2 linked regions of the Bradyrhizobium diazoefficiens genome follow. The protein of the gene in region 1 binds, or shares a complex with, the protein of each later gene. Links are inferred from orthologs where the notes say so. Each region holds a gene or a part of one and is shown on either strand. Other genes may lie near its edges.

What was found.
Region 2: the proteins of JJC00_RS12150 (region 1) and hfq are in contact, whole or in part, in a crystal structure (PDB 3VU3), measured with the Escherichia coli proteins. The link is inferred for Bradyrhizobium diazoefficiens from one-to-one orthologs.

Annotation. Positions count from the first base shown.
Region 1 is NZ_CP067102.1:2,665,177-2,668,449, forward strand. The notes cover bases 174-3,124. They hold JJC00_RS12150 (catalase), read right to left. Parts: upstream 2,388-3,124; coding sequence 960-2,387; downstream 174-959. Other genes in these bases: JJC00_RS12145 (MIP/aquaporin family protein), read right to left, coding at 174-851; hemA (5-aminolevulinate synthase), read right to left, coding at 2,646-3,124. In the rest of the region: iron exporter MbfA, read right to left, coding at 1-19; more of JJC00_RS12145, read right to left, coding at 108-173; more of hemA, read right to left, coding at 3,125-3,273.
Region 2 is NZ_CP067102.1:4,467,455-4,470,569, forward strand. The notes cover bases 58-2,850. They hold hfq (RNA chaperone Hfq), read right to left. Parts: upstream 1,682-2,850; coding sequence 1,433-1,681; downstream 58-1,432. Other genes in these bases: hflX (GTPase HflX), read right to left, coding at 58-1,421; JJC00_RS20915 (sigma-54-dependent transcriptional regulator), read right to left, coding at 1,929-2,850. Outside these bases: more of hflX, read right to left, coding at 42-57; more of JJC00_RS20915, read right to left, coding at 2,851-3,115. UniProt on the Escherichia coli protein: RNA chaperone that binds small regulatory RNA (sRNAs) and mRNAs to facilitate mRNA translational regulation in response to envelope stress, environmental stress and changes in metabolite concentrations.

The sequences.
Region 1 (3,273 bases):
GCTGATCGAATGATTTCATATTGAGCTGTCGAGCCGCGGCGCGTTGTGGCCGACCGGCCTTGGCGGAATTTGGGTCGGCCGTGAACAATGAGTCTTGAGAGACGGGGTCATTCGGCGGGTGCCTGTCCGGTCCTGCCCGGCGCGGATGCTGCGTCCTCATGGGCGAGCCACGCGATAACGGTATGCAGAATAGCGGCGATGATGGCACCCACGATAGGGGCGGCCAAGTACAGCCAGACATCGCCGTAGTTGCCGGTGGCGACCATCGGGCCGAGCGCCCGCGCTGGGTTGAACGGGGCGCCAGTGAGCGGCCCACCCATCAGGATGTTGAGGGTCAGCGTCATTCCGATCGCAAGCGGCGCGAGGCTGCCGGCGCGACCCGCAACCGCCGTGCTGAGTACCACTGTAACCAGGAAGAAGGCGAGCACGGCCTCGATCAAAAAGCCGACTGTGGGCGTGATCGTGAGGGTCGTGGCGCCGAGCGCGAGGTCGTGAGCGAGCGTCGGCATGCCGAGGCCGGTGGCTGAACCACCTAAGACGGTCCGCAGCAACAGTGCGCCTGCGATACCTCCGATGAGCTGGCTGATGATATAGCCAACCGCCTCGCCGACACGCATCGCGCCGGCGGCGAGCACGCCGACGGTGACGGCGGGGTTCATGTGCCCGCCCGACAGGGAGCCATACGCGAAGGCGAACGCCATGATCGTCAAGCCGTGTGCAAAGGCAACTGCAACGACGCCGAGCAGGCCGACACCGGTGCCGACTATCGCCGCGGCGCCTGCACCGATGAATACGAACGAGAAGGTGCCGACGAACTCCGCTAGGAGCTTGGACGCAATTCTGTAGGACATTGCTCTCTCCGGAAACGGAATGACCGCTTGGCGCGATCGCTTGGCGCTGCGGAACGTTATGGCTTGACCGGCGGTCGCGGAAGCGCCGCCGGCCGACAAAGCGCAGGCCTACTCCGCGGCGACCATCCCAGGCTTGAAATCGACGCCGAGGGCGTTGGCGACGCCGGCACCATATGCGGGATCGGCGCGGTAGAAGTGAGCGAGCTGACGGTAGACGATCTTTGGCGGCACGCCGTCCATCGCTTCCTTGATGTTGTTGAACAGCTGCTGCTTCTGATCGGCCGTCATCAGCCGGAATAGCTCCCCCGGCTGCCGATAGTCGTCGTTGCCGTCGCGATGATCATAGCGGGCGGCATCTCCCGTGATCCTGAGCGGCGGCTCGCGGAAGCTGTGGTCCCCAAGCGGGCCATCAAACGAATTCGGCTCGTAGTAAGCGTCGGGATAAGGCTTGCCCTCGAGCCGCATCGTGCCGTCGATATGATAATCGTTCACCTCTGCTCGCGGCCGATTTACCGGAAGTTGGTGCGCATTGATGCCGACCCTGTAACGATGCGCGTCCGCATAGGAAAAGATGCGGGCCTGCAGCACCTTGTCCGGCGAGTGGCCGATGCCGGGTACGATGTTCGATGGCGCGAGCGCCGCCTGCTCGACCTCGGCAAAATAGTTCGTCGGATTGCGGTTGAGCTCGAGGATGCCGACCTCGATCAGTGGATAGTCCGCGTGAGGCCACACCTTGGTCAAGTCGAACGGATTGTACCAGTGCTTGTCGATGTCGCTCTCCGGCATGATCTGCACGGAAAACCTCCATTTCGGGAAATCGCCCTTCTCGATCGAGTCGAACAGATCGCGCTGATGGGTCTCGCGGTCGTAGGCGACCTTCTGGGCCGCTTCGGCGTTGGTCCAATTCTTGATGCCTTGCATGGTCTTGAAGTGAAACTTGACCCAATGGCGTTCATTCCGGTCGTTGATGAACGAATAGGTATGCGAACCGAAGCCATCGATATTCCGATAGCTCTGGGGCAAGCCGCGGTCAGACATCAGGATGGTCACCTGGTGCAAGCTTTCAGGTGATAGCGACCAGTAATCCCACATCGCGGTCGGCGATCGCATGTTGGTCCGCGGGTGCCGCTTCTGGGTGTGGATGAAGTCGGGGAATTTCAGCGGATCGCGAAGGAAGAACACCGGCGTATTGTTGCCCACGATGTCCCAGTTGCCTTCCTCAGTATAGAAGCGGAGGGCAAAGCCCCGCACGTCGCGCTCAGCGTCAGCCGCGCCACGCTCGCCCGCCACCGTGGAGAAGCGCAGGAAAGCCTCGGTCTTCTTGCCCTTCTGTAGCGCTTTGGCCTTCGTGTACTTCGTGATGTCATTTGTGATGGTCAACGTACCGTAGGCAGCCGATCCCTTGGCATGCACGGTGCGCTCTGGAATACGCTCGCGATTCTGGTGCGCCATCCTCTCCAGGAGATGGAAGTCCTGCATCAGAACCGGGCCGCGTGGGCCGGCGGTGATGCTGTTCTGGTTGTCGGCGACCGGCATGCCGCTGGTTGTGGTGAGGGTAGGGCGTTTGGCCACGAAATGCTCCTGTATGCGAGGCGTTAGTTAGCCGGCAACGGTGCCGCTGGTGCGGCTGCCCGTTTCTGTTCGCAAGCTCGTCTGTTGCATAACTGCGTTTGCGAAAGACTGGCTGGAGCAGATGTAGCCTTTCTGTTTGGGACGACTGTGGCTCTATTGCCGTGACTGCGCCGGAGTTGCTTCTATCTGCGCGGGGGCGGGCGCTGACCTAGGGGCCACTGGTTATTGGGCGCAAAGACGAGCCGCATAATCAGCTGCTGCCGACGAGCCCTTTGGCGCAAGCTCTAGCCTTGCCCACACATCCACCAGTGCGTGGGCGAGAGCATCCACGAGCATGTCGTCGTGGTAGGGGGTTGGTGTGATCCGCAGCCGTTCGGTTCCGCGCGGTACCGTGGGATAGTTGATTGGCTGGATGTAGATGCCGTGCTCGGCGAGCAATAAATCGCAGGCCGCCTTGCACCTCTCGGGATCTCCGACCAGTACCGGTACGATATGGGTCTCGCTCGGCATAACCGGCAGCGCGGCAGCAGTGAGCGCGGCTTTGACGCGCGCAGCTCGTTCCTGATGTCGCTCGCGTTCCCAATTGGAAGCCTTGAGGTGTCGGATCGCGGCGGTGGCAGCGGCGCAAATCGGAGGCGGCAAAGCGGTGGTAAATATAAACCCCGGTGCATACGAGCGCACGGCGTCGATCAAGATGCTGTTTCCCGCAATGTATCCGCCCACGCAGGCGAATGCCTTGGCGAGCGTGCCTTCCAGGACGTCGATCCGATCCATCACCCCATCGCGTTCCGCCACGCCGGCACCGCGCGCGCCGTACATGCCCACGGCGTGCACCTCGTCCGCATAGGTC
Region 2 (3,115 bases), 1.8 Mb from region 1 along the record:
GTGCGTTGCCCAAGCGCAGCGCAATCTCCGGGATACGAGGATCACGCCACGCGCGGCACGGCGTCGAACCTGTTCACCAGGATATCCCGCTTGGTCTCGTCGACCCTCACGGTCATATCGAAACGGCCGTCGTGCAGCTCTTTTGCCAGCACCTCGGAATTGCGATGCAGCCAGGAGATGCCGGCGCCGTCGGCGGCGTCGATGGAGAGGTCGAGCGTGGTGCGTTTTGCGGCGAGCCGCTCCTCGATCGCGCTGAGCAGCGCATCGATCCCCTCACCCGACACGGCGGAGACCAGCATGGCCGGATGATCCTCCGGCCTGCGGGCTGCGATGTTCAGGAGCTCTTCGCGCTGTTCGGAATCGTAACGGTCGATCTTGTTCCAAACCTCGATGATGCGGCCTGAGTCATCGGGGTTGATACCGAGCTGGCGCAGCACCGCATCGACGTCGCTCTGCTGCGCCTCGGCATCCTCGTGCGAGATGTCGCGCACATGCAGGATGACGTCGGCCTCCAGCACCTCTTCCAGCGTGGCGCGGAAGGCGGCGACGAGTTGCGTCGGCAGATTGGAGATGAAGCCGACGGTGTCCGACAGCATCGCCTTGCCGCCGTGCGGCAGCGTCAGCGCGCGCAAGGTCGGATCGAGCGTGGCGAACAGCATATCGGCGGCCTGCACGTCGGCGCGGGTCAGGCGATTGAACAGCGTCGACTTGCCGGCATTGGTGTAGCCGACCAGCGCGACGACGCGATACGGCACGCGCAGGCGTCCAGCGCGATGCAGCCGCCGCGTCGCCTGCACCTTCTTCAGCTCGCCCTCGAGCTTGGAGATGCGCTCCTGGATCAGGCGGCGGTCGGCCTCGATCTGCGTCTCGCCGGGACCGCCCATGAATCCGAAACCGCCGCGCTGGCGCTCCAGATGGGTCCACGAGCGCACCAGGCGGGAGCGCTGGTAATTGAGATGGGCGAGCTCGACCTGAAGCGAGCCTTCCTTGGTCTTGGCGCGCCGGCCGAAGATTTCGAGAATCAGCCCGGTGCGGTCGAGCACCTTGGCGTGCAATTCCTTCTCGAGATTGCGCTGCTGGATCGGCGCCAGCGCGCAATCCATCACGACGAGCTCGACGTCGAGGCTCTTGGCCAGCGCGGCGATCTCCTCGACCTTGCCCTTGCCGATATAGGTCGCGGGCCGGATCTGGCTGATCGGCGCGATGATGGCGTCGGCAACGACGAGGTCGATCGCGCGCGCGAGGCCGGCGGCTTCGTCGAGCCGGGCCTCGGCGTCTCGTTGGACATGGCTCTCCGATTGCGCGTCGGCACCGCCCGCGCGCACGCGCAAATAGGGGCCGATGACAAGCACCCGCCCCGTCTGCTTAGCCCCTGCCGACCGCGGACGATCGGCATCCCCGTCAAAATTCCGGGGTTCCAATCAGATCACTCTCAAGCCGGCTGATCCTCGCCGCCTTCGAACAGCTGGATCGGAGCGCCCGGCATGATGGTCGAGATCGCATGCTTGTAGACGAGCTGCGAATGACCGTCGCGCCGAAGCAGCAAACAGAAATTGTCGAACCAGGTCACGATGCCCTGGAGCTTCACTCCGTTGACCAGAAAGATCGTCAGTGGCGTTTTGGTTTTGCGAACGTGATTGAGGAAGGTGTCCTGTAGGTTTTGTGCGCGGTCTGCCGCCATTGTTTTTTTCTCGCTTTGAGTTTCTTTTTATTGCGCCGGTCGTGACCCTGTTTTCAAAATTGAGGCCTTCTTCCGGTTGCCGTTTCCCATGAGATCCCCCTCGGAGGAACAGCAGGTCGATTAGAGGGCAGGACGGCTTATTAGGCAAGCTGCTTCACGCGGCAAGCCATGCGGATTTGCCCCGAAAAACTACGGAAATAGATGATTTTCCTCGCGTATCCCTAAGGTTCGGCCGCGGCGTCGGGCGCTAGCCGACGCCGAGCGCCTTCAACTTTCGGTGCAGCGCCGAACGTTCCATGCCAACAAACTCGGCCGTGCGAGAGATATTTCCCGAGAAACGGCTGATCTGGGCAATCAAATAGTCGCGCTCGAACACTTCGCGGGCCTCACGCAGCGGCAGGCCCATGATGTGCTCGCCATTGTTGCTGGTCGGCATCGCCGGCACCATCGAGCCGACATCCTGCGGCAGCATGTCGGCGGTGATGATCACCTCCGGTCCGCCCGCGGCCAGAATCATGACTCTCTCAACGTTGTTGCGGAGCTGGCGCACATTGCCCGGCCAGACATGCGATTGCAGCACCGCCATCGCGTCCTGCCCGATCTGCCGCTTGGGCAGGCCGCTGCCGGCCGAGATCTGCTCCATGAAATAGTCGATCAGCTCCGGAATGTCCTCGCGACGCTCGGAGAGCGCGGGCACGCGGATCGGCACCACCGAGAGCCGATGATAGAGGTCCTCGCGGAAATGGCCGGCCGCGATCTCCTCCTCGAGGTTGCGCGCGGTCGACGAGATGATGCGAACGTCGACCTGCACCTTGGCGGTGCCGCCGACGCGCTGGAACGACTGCTCGACCAGCACGCGCAAAATCTTGTTCTGGGTCTCGCGCGGCATGTCCGCGATCTCGTCGATGAACAGCGTGCCGCCATGGGCTTCTTCGAGCGCACCCGCCTTGCGCGGCTGCTCGCCGTTGGACTGCTCGACGCCGAACAGCTCGTGCTCCATCCGCTCCGGAGTGATCGCGGCGGCATTGATGACGACGAAGGGGCCGTCGGCGCGGCCCGAGGCCGTATGTAGCGTGCGCGCGGTCAATTCCTTGCCGGCACCGGCAGGGCCGACGATCAGGATGCGGCTGTTGGCCTTGGCCGCACGCTCGATAGTCTGGCGCAACTGGTTGACACTCGGGGAACGGCCGACGAGCTGGCTTGCGCTCGGCGCGAGCTGTTTCAGCTCCTTCACCTCGCGCTTGAGCCGCGAGTTTTCCAGCGCGCGGTTGGCGACCAGGATGAGGCGATCGGCCTTGAACGGCTTCTCGATGAAATCATAGGCGCCGCGCTTGATCGCGGCGACCGCGGTCTCGATGTTGCCGTGGCCGGAGATCATCACGACGGGCAGGTCGGCATTGTCCTTCTTGACCTGCTCCAGCAGCTGTAAGCCGT